DNA from 2 places in the Marinomonas sp. FW-1 genome. Region 1 is predicted to be linked to the other one. Evidence: predicted binding sites of a transcription regulator. Region 1 holds the regulator's gene; the other holds the start of a gene.
What was found. The regulator sigma-54, encoded in region 1, starts transcription at its own class of promoters, with help from an activator protein. The targets are predictions, from matches to a motif close to TGGCACNNNNNTTGCTNT.
Positions count from the first base shown of each region.

Region 1 (7,626 bases):
AAACAAACCTCTCACTATGACCTTAAAGAGAAAACCTTGCTCGAACAGCCTAGTGTTGCCCGATATTCAGAATCGGGACAATGGCATGGAAAAGCAGATAAAGGGGTTATTGAAGACGGAAGTAATGATATTCTATTAACAGACAACGTAAGAGCAACGAAAAAATATCAGCAGTCTGAAGACATCCAGCTTAGCTCGGACAACATGCACTACGTAGACAAAGACAAATCATTGACCAGCTACGGAGCTGCTACCTTGATATCAACCCAAGGAAAAACCTCCGCGAATAAGATTACAACCTTTATAAACTCAGAAGAAGTCGTGATGACAGGATCTGTACGAGGAAACTATGAAACAACTCATTAACGCCAGCATGTTGCTCACTTCTGCCCTTATTGGACAATACACTTACGCTTTACCAGATGACCTTAACAAGCCATTAGAAATTCAAGCTGATGAAGCCTCTTTCGACCAGAATTCAGGCGAAGCCATCTATAAAGGCAACGTCTTTGTAAAACAAGGCTCCATAGAAATCCAAGCACAGTATTTAAAAGTCACAACAGACCCAAGCACCCGCAGATTTAACAGCCTAGAAGCCACAGGGTCGCCAGCAAAATTCAGTCAACAAATAGATTGGAATGGCAACATAGTTATCAGTAGAGGGAATGAAATCCACTACCAAACCGACGAATCCAAACTTGAAATCACTGGAGATGGATACCTAAGCCGTATGCAGAATTCTATCTCCGCTGATTACATTCTCTACATGATCCAAGATGGCACCTTTAGCGCAGAGAAAAAAGATTCTGGTCGCGTCAATATGACCTTACAGCCACAAACTACTGAGGCAAAATAATAGATGGCCTTACTAGAAGCAAAACACCTTGCAAAAAGCTATAAAAAACGCAAAGTAGTAAAAGACGTCTCAATTTCCGTTGAATCAGGCCAAGCCGTTGGTTTATTAGGACCAAACGGAGCAGGAAAAACCACCTGTTTCTATATGATAGTTGGTATGGTCGCCAATGACGCTGGCGGCATATTTATTGACGGCATAGACATCACCCATGACGCCATGCACACTCGCGCCCAAAAAGGTGTTGGCTATCTTCCTCAAGAGGCATCTATTTTTAGAAAAATGTCTGTAGAAGACAATATTTTAGCGATTTTAGAAACACGCAAAAATCTCACTAAAGCACAACAACATGAAAGATTAGAAGAGCTCTTAGAAGAGTTCCATATCACCCATATCCGCACCAACTTAGGAATGGCATTATCAGGAGGTGAAAGGCGCCGGGTAGAAATAGCAAGAGCGGTTGCAATGAACCCAAAATTCATTCTGCTTGATGAGCCATTTGCTGGAGTAGACCCAATCTCCGTTGGTGACATAAAACAAATAATTAAACACCTCCAAGAAAGTGGAATCGGTGTCCTAATTACCGATCATAACGTCAGAGAAACCCTCGACATCTGCGATAAAGCTTACATTGTTGGTAATGGTTATATCATCGCATCAGGCGATGCCAGTACAGTCATCAACAATGAACAAGTAAAAAAGGTCTATTTAGGCGACGACTTCCGCCTATAACCCCTTATCATTGCTGTAGAAAGGGAGTAGTATGCACAACTCGTTCCAATTCACTCAAACAAAAAGAGTTGCTCCATGAAGCAGTCTTTACAATTAAAGCTAGGTCAACAGCTAACCATGACCCCACAACTGCAGCAAGCTATACGCTTACTGCAGCTTTCTACGTTGGATTTGAAGCAAGAGATTCATGAGTTCCTAGAGTCGAACCCACTGCTTGAGCTTGATGATGACGAGCAAACTCATAATGAGTTACCTGCTAGCATAGAGTCAAAAAGCGCAACAGAAACACCTCTAGATAACGGTGAAGAAGCACGCCTAGAGTCCGAATGGACAGAAAGCATCCCAGAAGAGCTATCCATAGACAGCAATTGGGATGATACTTACCAAAGTTCAGCTGCGGTCAGTGACAACCTTAGCTTTGAAGGCGATAGCGATTTTGAAAGCCGTAACGCACCTGCTGAAAGCATTCAAGACCATCTTATCTGGCAACTAAACCTTACTCACATGTCTGATAGAGACCTTGAGATTGCCTATGCCATCATTGAATGTGTCCAGCCTGATGGATACTTAAGCATTACACCTGACGACATCTGCGAATCACTAAGCATTGAACTTGAAGACCTAGAAATGGAAGAAGTCATTGCGGTTCAACATAGACTGCAGCGCTTCGACCCAGTCGGCGTCTGCTCTATTGATTTACGTGATTGTCTGTTGGTGCAATTAGAAGCTTTCCAGACTCACCCTCTATACAAAAGCACCTATAACCTTATTGACCATTATTTACCCTTATTGGGCAATAGAGATTTTGCGCAACTAAGCCGCAAAACAAAATTAAAAGATGAAGCGCTAAAAGAAGTCATTAGCTTAATTCAACAACTAAACCCGCGCCCAGGCTCGGTTATTGATGCCGATGATACCGATTACGTTATTCCTGACGTGTCAGTCAAAAAACGTAATGACGTTTGGCAAGTTGAATTAAACAACGACGCTCTTCCACCAATAAAAATCAATGAAACCTATTCCGCCATGGCCAGCACCGCTGCCACAGCCGAAGATGCTTCTTACATCAAAAACTCACTACAAGAAGCTAAATGGTTCATGAAAAGTTTACAAAGCAGAAATGAGACGCTACTAAAAGTAGCCAGCTGCATTGTCAGCAGACAGATCGATTTTTTTGAGCTTGGTGAAGAAGCCATGAAACCAATGGTGCTTCATGACGTAGCTGAAGAAGTAGGCATGCATGAGTCAACCATATCTAGGGTAACCACTCAAAAATACATGCACACACCAAAAGGGATATTTGAATTAAAATATTTCTTTTCGAGCCATGTTAATACAGCCTCTGGTGGTGAGTGCTCTTCGACAGCAATTAGGGCCATGATCAAAAAACTTGTTGCTGACGAACCTGCTAAAAAACCTTTAAGTGATAATAAGTTAGCTGCCATTTTGGCAGATCAAGGCATACAAGTTGCTCGACGGACTGTAGCCAAATACCGTGAGGCGATGAACATCCCTCCTTCCAATGAACGCAAACGACTGATCTAAACGGAAAGCATTTTATCATGTCCTTGAAATCATTATTAAAAGCAGACCTCGTTCTCGCAAAACAAGATATCATTAGCAAGAAACGCGTATTAGAAAACCTCGCGGAAGTAGCGTCAAACCGACTTCACTGTGATAACGAAGCCGTCTATGATGCACTGCTAGGTCGAGAAAAACTTGGAAGTACTGGTATAGGCAATGGAATAGCCATTCCGCATTGTCGACTAGAGTCCGCAAATCACACCGCTGTAGTGGTAATGTCACTACAGACGCCTATCGATTTTGACTCTATAGACAAACAAGCTGTCGATCTTATATTTGCGTTAATTGTTCCGCCACATGAATGTGACCAACATCTATCAACACTGGCTCAAATTGCAGAATTAGCACAGTCTCCAGAATCATTGGACAAGCTGCGTACTGCTCAAAGCAACGAAGAGCTATTCAGTATTTTCAACTCATTAATATAGGTATAAAGCATGCTGGAAGAGTCTATTGTTATTATAAACAAACTTGGCTTGCATGCCCGTGCAGCAGGCAAACTCATAGAAACAACCACACGCTTTTCTTGTGATATCACCATCGAAAAAGATGGGCGTAATGTGGATGGAAAAAGCATCATGGCAATGATGATGCTTGCTGCAGGAAAAGGCACCGAAATCAAAATCAAAGCGAATGGTGAAGATGAGCAAGAAGCCATTAACGCGATCGTTGAATTAATCAACAATCGTTTCGGTGAAGATGAGTAAAGAGCATCATGTCGGAGCAAAACACCCTTAATCATTTGCAAACGGTAACCGAGTCCCTTGAGACCGGTGCCACAATGCAAATTCGCTACCTACTTAATGGTGCCCTACCTGCACAAGATGTTGCTCGACTATTAGAATCGTCTCCGCCAAAAGAGCGTAAGCTTTTATGGGAACTCATCGAAGACAAAAACGAAGGCGAAGTATTACAGTATCTGACTGAAGATATTGGCGTTCAATTCATGAAAAACATGAATACAGAACGCCTTATCGCCGTCTCAGAACACTTTGAAAGTGATGACTTAGCCGACTTATTACAGCACCTGCCAGAAAAGATCGTGAAAGAAGTGCTTGCGTCGATGACGGCGCAAGACAGAAAAAGAGTTGAAGACCTATTAAGCTACTCAGAAGACTCTGCTGGCGGCTTAATGAATACGGATACGATAACAATTCGTCCAAATATCAATGTGGACATTGTTTTTCGCTATCTTCGCAGGCACGCAAAGATTCCAGACATGACTGACAGTTTATTAGTCGTCAGTCGCTCAGATAAACTTCTCGGTGTACTCCCCCTTACTAAATTGCTGGTTTCCAACCCTAATGCCACCGTGCGTGACATTATGGAAACCGAGTTTACTGTGATCAATGCAGAGACACCTGCAAGTGAAGTTGCGCAGTTATTTGAAAAAATGGACCTTGTCTCCGCTCCCGTTATTGATGGTGAAAACAGAAAATTACTAGGTCGTATCACTATCGATGACGTTGTCGATGTTATTCGTGACGAAGCTGAACACTCCATGCTAAGCATGGCAGGTCTCGATGACGACGAAGACACCTTCTCCCCTATTATGAAAACCACCAAACGACGTGCGGTTTGGCTTGGCATAAACCTTATTACAGCCTTTATCGCCTCTTATGTGATTGGACTATTTCAAAACACACTCGATCAAGTGGTTGCATTGGCAATATTAATGCCTATTGTTGCCAGTATGGGCGGTATCGCTGGCTCACAAGTACTGACACTGGTAATTCGAGGCATCGCACTGAACCAGATTGGCGCAACCAATACACGCTGGCTTTTAAATAGAGAACTTGTTGTCGGACTTCTTAATGGCATATTGTGGGCAACCGTTATTGCCGCACTCACCGCTCTTTGGTTTGACAACATAAAGATTGCCTATATCATTGCAGGCGCCACTATAATAAACCTGCTATTTGCAGCAACCACTGGTACACTTCTGCCAATTTTCTTAAAAAAGATTGGCATCGACCCTGCCCTTGCTGGCAGCGTAATTTTGACTACTGTGACCGACGTAATTGGATTCCTTTCCTTCCTAGGTCTCGCTACTATTTTTTTAATATAGGTTCCCATGACAGACTTTGATCAATTTGAAAACGAAGAAGACATTCCTAAAAGTAAAACCCAGATCAAGCGTGAAATGGAAGCCTTGCAAGATCTTGGTAAAAAAATGCTCGGCTTAAGCAAAAACCAGCTTAAGAAAGTTGAAATGTCGGACACTTTACGCGAAGCCTTCGTTGAAGCTGGACGCATAAAACAACACGAAGCCATGAGAAGACACCTTCAATACATCGGCAAGATCATGCGCACAGAAGACCATGAGGCCATTGCTAATCGAGTGGCTATGTTTGATTCAACATCGGCTGCGTACAACAAGCTTTTTCACCAACTAGAAGTTAAGCGTGACGCACTTATTGGCGAAAACAGTAAAGAAGTATTGTCCCAATACCTAGATGAAAACCCTCAGATCGAAGACATTCAGCTGCTTAGACAACTTATCCGACTCTCCCAAAAAGAAGTGTCTCAAGGATCAAACACAACAAACCGTAAGAAATTATTCCGTTTTTTGCGTGAAGCCGAAGAGAAACGTTTAGGCTTAAAAGACTAATACAGAAAAGTAAAACCCACTGCGATTTACTTCGACAAAAGCCCTGGCTCAGAAAAAACTGACCAGGGCTTTTTACTGAAATCTACGATGGGATAAACAAGGCATTTTTTGACGACATTGATTCAGTCTTTGCTTTTCTACCTCAAAGACAAAATACCCCTGCTCTTCTTGCAAATCCGCCAAGCATTCTCCAAAAGGAGAATACAAAACACTATTACCATAAGTTTGCCTTGTTGAATTATGCCAACCACATTGGCCAACGCCTAAGACATAACATTGATTTTCAATAGCACGGGCGGACAACAAGGTGCGCCAGTGAGCTTTACCTGTCACATAAGTAAAGGCGGCAGGCACCAATAAAATTTCAGCCCCCATATTAACAAGTTGTCGATATAACTCAGGAAACCTCAGGTCATAGCAAATGCTTAAACCCACTTTAAAGCCATCCACATCCACCACTTTTAATGACAACTCACCCGCCTCTATAAAATCAGACTCCTTATAAGAGGCTGCTTTATCATCCACAGCAACGTCAAACAGATGAATTTTGTCATAGCGTTCAAGTATGGCGCCATCAGGACCAATCACCCAACAAGACTGCCTTACCCGCCCATTCGGCACTAATTGGCCATCAAACCGAATATGAGAAGGGTGAGAGCCGATCACAATATAAACAGAGTAACACTTGGCGAGCGTCGCGATCTCAGCAAAAATAATCGCTTGATCCTCAGACTCCGCCAAAGGTCGCATATTTTTACCATCAAACAAAAACACATTTTCCGGCAAAACAATAAGGCGCGCTCCTTCTTGCTGAGCAGCAGAAACGACCATACGTTTGACTTCTTCCAGATTACTTCGCCAATCTTTCGTGCTGGTAAGTTGAATAGCCGCGACACGCAATCTATTTGTCATTGGATTTACCCACTGGTTGATATCGAACAGGGGTTATAACAGGATCGTTAAAGGAACCTTCAACTTTATACTGCACACTCGTTACCTTAGATAACTGATCCCCGATTAGCTTATCAGTGATAAATAGCAGACCCGCCAACTGAGGAGTTCCCCATATCAACCCCGCCAAAGGCAGCGTTCCTGATATAGGAAAAGTGGCCGTTAGCCTTTCATTCAATTTTTCATTTACGATATCAGCTTCACCAGCAACAACAAGCTCAGCGGTTGGGGACTTGATGGTGATTGGGGAGATTGTTTTCAAAATACCATTAGAAAGAGAAAGAACACCGTTAAAGTCGTCGTAAGTTAAGCCTGGTTCATAAACATCAGAAAAATCCAACAACAAACGTCGACTCAACGCCCCAACATTAAAGATCCCCAGCACCTTCAAAAATGGCGGTAACTCATCTACTTGACTGAAATTACCATTCGATGAAGAAAAAGCAATCCGCCCAGAAACCGACTCTCGATCAAAATAAAATGGGTGTCCTTTCCAACTTAAACCCACGTCAATTTTGTACTTTTTAGAGGTAACAATCGGCTTATTGGAAAACTTTTGCGTCAATTCAGCCAGATCCGCACCGTCAGCAGCCACAACCAGCTCAACACTAGAAGACTCCCCTCTATCTTGCCAGAATAAAGACCCTGTAAAATGACCTGTCTTTAATTTAGATGAAATAGGGTCAACCCTTAGAACATCACCCTCTCTGGTAATATTAAGCTGCCAATCGCCGTAAGGCTTTTCATTAAAATAAAGCTGATCCACAGACAATTTCATATTTGGAATTTGCCTAGCAGAAAAAGGCGCTTCTTTACTACTGCCGGCTTCCTCTGAAGGATCTGAATTCCAGCTCAAGAAACCAAAATTGAGATTGATCACACCATCTTTCTTTAT
Region 1 is NZ_CP025987.1:2,219,903-2,227,528, forward strand. Features, by position in the region: gene lptC (LPS export ABC transporter periplasmic protein LptC) at 1-366, shown strand, start outside; gene lptA (lipopolysaccharide transport periplasmic protein LptA) at 350-856, shown strand; gene lptB (LPS export ABC transporter ATP-binding protein) at 860-1,585, shown strand; gene C1X04_RS10430 (RNA polymerase factor sigma-54) at 1,661-3,130, shown strand; gene ptsN (PTS IIA-like nitrogen regulatory protein PtsN) at 3,148-3,597, shown strand; gene C1X04_RS10440 (HPr family phosphocarrier protein) at 3,607-3,876, shown strand; gene mgtE (magnesium transporter) at 3,885-5,237, shown strand; gene yjgA (ribosome biogenesis factor YjgA) at 5,244-5,780, shown strand; gene C1X04_RS10455 (carbon-nitrogen hydrolase family protein) at 5,853-6,692, opposite strand; gene C1X04_RS10460 (YhdP family protein) at 6,682-7,626, opposite strand, start outside.

Region 2 (7,626 bases), 1.1 Mb from region 1:
TGTTTTTTCCAGTTTACGGAATAAAGATCCGTGCGGCGGTCTTTTAAGTTGTTTACTGAGCCTTCGCTGCGAGTCAATTTCAGCTTATCTAAGTCCAAATCAGAGAACATAATCATTTCTGTGTTTGGTGTGGTTTCCGCCATAACGGCATCGTGAGGATAAGAGAAGTCAGAAGGCGAAAATACCGAGCTTTGTGCGTATTGAATATCTAAGTTTTCCACCTGCGGAAGGTTGCCACAGCTACCACAGATAACGACGTAACATTCGTTTTCTATCGCGCGGGCTTGGGCACAACGACGCACACGCAAGTAACCGTTTTTGGTGTCGGTCCAGAATGGCACAAACAAAATATCCATGTCTTGCTCCGCCAGTAGACGGCCCAATTCAGGGAATTCTACGTCATAACAAATGAGTATGCCCACGCGACCAGCATCAGTATTAAAGACGCGTAGGTCGTTACCACCTTGGATAACCCAGTCACGACGCTCGTGCGGTGTAATGTGGATTTTCTTTTGCTCTTCTACGGTACCGTCACGGCGGCATAAGTAGCTGACGTTATAAACAATTTCATCTTCAATGACAGGCATGGAGCCTGTGATGACATTGATGTTGTAACTGACCGCAAACTGCGACATTTCATTGATAAAGCGTTCTGTGAAGCTAGCCAAAAAACGAATAGCTTCGGTCTGATTGCTTTGGTCTGGGCTAAGCCCAATCAATGGTGCATTGAAGAATTCTGGGAAGAGAACAAAGTCACTCTTGTAGTCTGAAACGGCATCGATGAAGTATTCAACCTGCTTCAACAGCTCGTCAACGCTTTCTACTTCACGCATTTGCCATTGAATCGCACCGATACGCACTTGGGTTTTGCGTGAGCGAATCACGTTGGTGTCTGGTTCAAAGAAGATGTTTTTCCATTCCAATAGCGTTGCATAGCCTTGAGATTTTTCATCTTCTGGCATGTAGCGTTTTAACAAACGAGTGACTTGGAAATCGTTTGATAGCTGGAAGGTTAAAATAGGGTCGTAAATTTTACGTTCGCGTACCGCTTCTAAGTATTCAGCCGCGCTCATTTCGTGAGCGTGTTCGTGATAGTTAGGGATACGACCACCCGCTAAAATGGCACGTAAGTTATGCTGGCGGCAAAGGTCTTTTCTGGCTTCGTACAAGCGACGACCAAGGCGGTAGCCTCGATATTCAGGCGCAATTAACGCATCCAAACCATACATGGCGTCGCCACGAGAATCGTTTAGCACGTTCTCTTTTTGGTCGATAAGGTCGTCATACGTATGTGGGTTACTAAAACGCTGATAGCTCACTTGAACCGATAGTGCTAAGCCGACAATTTTTCCGTGGTCTTCTAAACAGATCTGACCTTCAGGAAAATCTTTGATGAGTTTGTGAATCGTATGCTTTGGCCAAGAGCCACCAATATCGTGATAGACCTTATCCATCAATACTTTGATTTCGTCATAATCATCTTTGGTGATATTACGAATGGTTAAATGTAAGTCGTCGTGCTGCATGTTGGCCTCTATCAATCGATCTTATGTATTGCTCATGATAACGCGTATTTGTGTAAGGAGGTAAGGGATCAGTGCCTTATAAAAGGGGATATCGTTTGTTCAATAAGGATATAAAAAGAAAACCCCCGCCAAGGCGAGGGTTTTGATATTTCAAACAATTTGGTTTTTAGCAGAGTGATTAGTTCTTGCTGAATTCTGGGTACGCTTCCATACCACATTCAGAAAGGTCAACACCTTCGTACTCTTCTTCTTCGCTAACGCGAACACCCATGATGGCTTTGATGATTAACCAAACAACCAAGCTAGTGAAGAATACCCAAACGAAGATAGTAAGTGCACCCGCGATTTGTCCGCCGAATGTTGTGCCATCGTTCGTTAGTGGCACTGCTAGCAAGCCCCAAAGACCCACAACACCGTGAACAGAGATAGCGCCCACTGGATCATCAATTTTAAGCTTGTCTAGGGTCAGGATAGACACAACCACAATCAAACCACCAACTAGACCGATTAGAGTCGCACCTAGAGCAGATGGTGTATCAGGACCTGCCGTGATTGCTACCAAGCCAGCCAATGCGCCGTTTAGAAGCATAGTTAGATCGGCTTTACCGAATAGGATTCGAGCTAGGATAAGCGCACCAATTGCACCACCAGCAGCTGCCGCGTTGGTATTTAGGAATACCATAGCAACAGAGTTAGCGTTTGCGATGTCGCCAAGTTTCAATACAGAACCACCGTTGAAACCGAACCAACCCATCCAAAGGATGAATGTGCCTAATGTTGCAAGAGGTAGGTTAGCACCAGGAATGGCACGTACTTCGCCGTTAGGACCGTATTTGCCTTTACGAGCACCAAGTACCAATACACCAGCTAATGCGGCTGCCGCACCTGCCATGTGAACGATACCAGAACCTGCAAAGTCAGTGAAACCGATGTCGCCAAGGCTAAACATACCGAATACAGAACCGCCGCCCCAAGTCCAGTTACCTTCCATTGGGTAGATGAAACCTGTCATAACAACAGCGAATACTAGGAAAGCCCAAAGCTTCATACGTTCAGCAACGGCACCAGATACGATAGACATGGCTGTTGCAACGAACACAACTTGGAAGAAGAAGTCAGACGCGCCTGCGTAAATAGAACCGCCTTCAAAACCGCCGTCACGGCCAGCGAAGTCAGTCAAGGTAGAAGCAACATCTACGTCTTGGATACCTGTTAGGAACCACTCGCCACCGTACATGATGGAGTAACCACAAACTAGGTACATGACACAAGAAATGGCAAACAAAGCCACGTTCTTAGTTAGAATTTCTGTGGTGTTTTTAGCACGTACTAGACCTGCTTCCAACATGGCAAATCCTGCTGCCATCCACATAACCAGTGCGCCGCACACCAAGAAATAAAAGGTGTCCATCGCATATTGTAAGTGAAAAATTTGATCTTGCATGTTTCGCCCCCCTAAAGGCTAGGATAATTCGAGCAGTATTTAGACTGCTTCTACACCAGTCTCGCCGGTACGAATACGAACCGCTTGTTCAAGGTTAACGATAAAGATCTTACCGTCGCCGATTTTGCCAGTGTTTGCTGCGCTTGTAATGGCTTCCACTACTTGGTCAGTCATGTCGTCTGCAATGGCAAGTTCGATTTTTACTTTCGGTAGAAAATCGACTACATACTCAGCGCCGCGGTATAGTTCTGTGTGGCCTTTTTGACGTCCGAAACCTTTCACTTCTGTTACGGTAATACCTTGTACACCGATCTCAGAAAGTGCTTCTCGAACATCATCGAGTTTAAATGGCTTGATGATGGCAGTTATAAGCTTCATACCCACTGTCTCCTTAAAAAGTCAGTTTTATTGTCGTATCGCAGGTAATTAGCTTTATTCAATATGCGTGCCATATATGGGCGTTCCTACGTATCAAAGGCTTTGTAAGGATTTTGTCGTTTTTTTGAAATTAAAAAGAGTCCTAAATTGCTTGGTATAGTGCGGCATATTGGTGTGCCCTATAAATATCCTGCATTAATATGGTGCAAATGATGTTTGAAATGGGCGAGTGAGCGTAGCGAAGGGCTTTATCTGCTTGCTTCTGATCAAGAAATAACCCTTTGCTTGGCATGGTTGTGTGTGCGTCATTTAGAGGATTTGTAGGGCTTCAATATTGCCTTGTTCGATTTTCTGCACAAAAAAGAAGCAATCTCTAAAAACATTTGTTCCTATAAATGGGCATCAACATGAAAGATGCGCTCTGAGAGCTTGTTGGTATCTATGCCTGACTTCTATACTATTAGGCAAAGAGACGATAAATAATCACAGCAACGATGAAAAACGAGAGTGAGATGATTGATCAATTTATAAAGCAATTGGGTACGGGATTAGGCCAAGCGGCTGAAACCTTGGGTAAGTTGCCAAAAGAAGAAATTCAGGCGCAATTGCATGAAGTGGCACGCAATACATTAAGCAAGATGGATTTGGTTACGCGCGAAGAGTTCGAGGTGCAAGCCGCGATGCTGGCAAAATATCGTGAAAAGCTCGCTGTGTTAGAAGCACGTTTAAATGAGCTAGAAAAGAACGACTAAGTTTTTCGCAGGGCTGGGACTGATTTATTTCCAGCCTTGCAACCAATCTTCAGAAGAGGTCAGTGATTGCCAAGGTAATTGGTATTGGTTTTTGTTGATCACGGCCTCAAGAATGCATTCGATAACGACGTTTTCTTCGTCTCGAATGAGTGTAGTAACGATAAAGTGTTTTTCTTTTTGCTGCGGGGACGTTGACGTCCACTTAGATAGAAGTAATTTATTTGGATTAATTCGGTTCACAACCACTTTTTCCTTTTAGTGTATTAAGTAGATAGATATACGAAGCATGTGAATAGCTGGATTGCTTTTCCCGTCGCAAAGCGTCAGAAATAAATAAGTTGATCAAGGAGTGATCATGAGTTTAGCCACGATTTATAGTCGCGCCCGTGTTGGCGTGTCTTCCCCGTTAGTGACTGTTGAAACCCATATTTCAAATGGTCTGCCTTCCCTTAATATTGTTGGCCTTCCCGAAGCGGCCGTTCGAGAAGCGAAAGACAGAGTGCGCAGCGCGATTATCAACAGCCATTTTGAGTTTCCTACCCGACGCGTCACCATTAACCTAGCGCCAGCGGATTTGCCTAAAGAAGGTGGTCGTTATGATTTGGCGATTGCGATTAGTGTCTTGGTTGCCTCGGGGCAGTTGGGTGAGTTGAATTTAAGGGACACTGAATTCATTGGCGAATTGGCATTATCGGGAGACATTCGTGGCATTCCTGGATTATTGCCGTCTGCCATTGCTTGTCATCACGCTAATCGTCAGCTTATTCTCCCTGAAGAAAATCAGCAGGAAGCTGCGCTGGTGGAAGGCAATGCTGTATTTGCTAAACATTTAACGCAAGTGACGGCGCATTTATTGAAGCAAACAGCGTTGCCTGCTTGTGTTTCCAAGCCTGCTGAACCATTGCCGTTAGACCATAAAGACATGCGAGATGTAAAAGGCCAGTATCAAGCCCGCCGAGCCTTAGAAGTCGCCGCGGCTGGTGGTCACAATTTGCTGTTTGTTGGTCCTGCTGGAACGGGAAAAACCATGCTGGCGTCGCGACTGCCGAGCATTATGCCAGCAATGACAGAAGCTGAGGCGCTTGCTGTGGCATCAGTGCAATCGGTGGCGGGGCGTAAAATGGGCTTGGATTGGCATTGGTCAGAAAGGCCGTTTCGGTCTCCTCACCATTCTTGTTCTGCGGCGGCACTGGTTGGCGGTGGTTCAATTCCTAAGCCGGGTGAGGCGTCTTTAGCGCACTGTGGTGTGCTTTTTCTTGATGAGTTACCAGAGTTTGACCGCAAAGTATTGGAAGTATTACGGGAGCCATTAGAAAACGGTGAAGTTCATATTTCGCGTGCTCGTGGGCAAGTTACCTTTCCGGCTCGCTTTCAATTAGTGGCTGCGATGAATGCCAGTAACGAGGCTTACAGTGGAGGGCAAGGTTATTATCAATCCAGTGCTAGCCAGAAATATCTTAAAAAACTCTCCGCGCCATTTTTAGATCGCATCGATTTGCATGTAGAAGTGCCACCTTTACCGTCTAATGTGTTAGTGAATGCTGATGAAGAAGGGGAGTGCAGCGCTAGCGTCCGCGAACGAGTAGAGCGTGCCGTCGCAAGGCAAAGAGGACGCCAAGGCGTACAAAATTCGCAGTTAAGTGGCCGTCAGCTAGAGAATATTTGTGCTTTGAGCCAAGAGGACAAAGAGTTTATGCAGCAGGCACTAGAAAAATTAAAACTCTCTGCACGGGCTTATCATCGAGTATTAAAAGTCGCGCTAACCTTGGCGGATTTAAATGACTCTCCTGTTACCAGAGCGCATTTAATGGAATCGTTAAGTTATCGCAAGATGGAGAAAACCTTATCCATGGCGGTGTCTTCATAATCTACGCTGTTATTCCATCTGGAAAATACGGATAGAACAATGCGTTAGACATTACTAGATAAGGGTTAAAAAGCATAAAAGCTGTTTTAACCTATGCCATTTAGTTACAATTCTCAGCCCATTTTTATCGTCCCTTCGAGGGACGATATTTGTAATGGGACCAATAATAATTAATTGTGGGTCTGTTCGCTTTTGCTGATTTTATGGCAGCAAAACTGAGTGGACTATGTGGAGTTTTGTCTATGGTTATCCAGCTGTTCCCTGTTTGGGCTTTATTGCTATCTGCAATCGCCTTCTTTCAACCTGATTTATTCGTGGGGTTGAAAGCTCAAATCGTTCCATTGTTGACCATTATTATGCTCGCAATGGGATTGACCCTAAGTCCTACTGACTTCAAACAAGTATTGAAGAACGGTAAAGCCGTAGGCGTGGGTGTGTTATTACAATTCTTAGTTATGCCGATTGCCGCTTTTGGTGTGGCTTTTGCCTTTGGCTTTGATTCTGAGCTGACTGTGGGCATGTTGCTGGTGGGCAGTGTGGCTGGCGGTACGTCCTCGAATGTTATGTGTTATTTGGCTAAAGGCGACACGGCCTTGTCTATTTCCATGACCGCGATCTCGACCTTGTTGGGCGTAATATTAACGCCATTCTTGGTGTCTTTGATGATTGGACAAAGTGTTGATGTACCTGTTGCTGGTATGTTGATGAGCTTGTTTAAAATTGTTCTGCTTCCTGTTGCGGCGGGTGTGTTGATTAATACTTTCTTCTCAAAATTTGTTCGTAAGGCAGAACCAATTTTCCCTTATATCTCGATGTTTGCCATCGTGCTTATTATCGCCATTGTAGTGGCATTGAGCGCCTCTAAGATTGTTCAAGTTGGTCTTATGGTTGCGGCGGCAGTGATTATTCATAATGCGATTGGTTTGACCTTGGGTTACTGGGTGACTTACTTACTTGGTTTTGATGCGCGCGTTTGCCGCACCATTGCTTTTGAAGTGGGTTTGCAAAACTCTGGCCTAGCAGCGGCATTGGCAGTGAAATTCTTTACGCCTATGGCAGCACTACCAGGCACTATTTTCAGTGTTTGGCACAACATTTCAGGGTCTTTGTTGGCGAGCTACTGGAGCCGCCGCCCCGTTGCTGAAAGCAACGCTCAAGATACTGATAAATAAGATATTTGCTTAGCGTTAAAAAAGGGATGCCAGTTTGGCGTCCCTTTTTTATGTTTGTTGCATGGTTATCACAGTGCGAGAAAGTGGATTGTCGGGTACACTTACGGCTGATTTTTAATAGCCTTACGAGCCTGAGTTTTCCATGAGTGAGTCCTTACCTTCCATCGCCCAGCGTCTTCGCAGTTTGAACGAAAGACAGTTAGATGCTGTGAAACAAATAGACGGTCCTTTGTTGGTGCTGGCGGGGGCTGGATCGGGAAAAACCAGCGTAATTACCACAAAAATTGCTTATCTGATTCAAACCTGTGGTTTTAAGGCAAGCAGCATTATTGCGGTGACTTTTACCAATAAAGCGGCGCGTGAAATGAAAGAACGCGTTGTCGGCATGTTGTCTAAACAAGAAAGTCGCGGCTTGAGCATCTCGACATTCCATAATTTAGGCTTACGAATCCTTCGAAAAGAATATCGCCGTGCGGGTTTAAAAGAA
Region 2 is NZ_CP025987.1:3,327,951-3,335,576, reverse strand. Features, by position in the region: gene C1X04_RS15525 (carbon-nitrogen hydrolase family protein) at 1-1,526, opposite strand, end outside; gene C1X04_RS15520 (ammonium transporter) at 1,705-2,970, opposite strand; gene glnK (P-II family nitrogen regulator) at 3,010-3,348, opposite strand; gene C1X04_RS15510 (accessory factor UbiK family protein) at 3,861-4,100, shown strand; gene C1X04_RS15505 (TIGR02450 family Trp-rich protein) at 4,125-4,340, opposite strand; gene C1X04_RS15500 (YifB family Mg chelatase-like AAA ATPase) at 4,456-5,967, shown strand; gene C1X04_RS15495 (bile acid:sodium symporter family protein) at 6,210-7,139, shown strand; gene rep (DNA helicase Rep) at 7,282-7,626, shown strand, end outside.
Region 2: glnK (P-II family nitrogen regulator) is a predicted target of sigma-54. The motif match lies at 3,404-3,421, and genes of this name have one in related genera.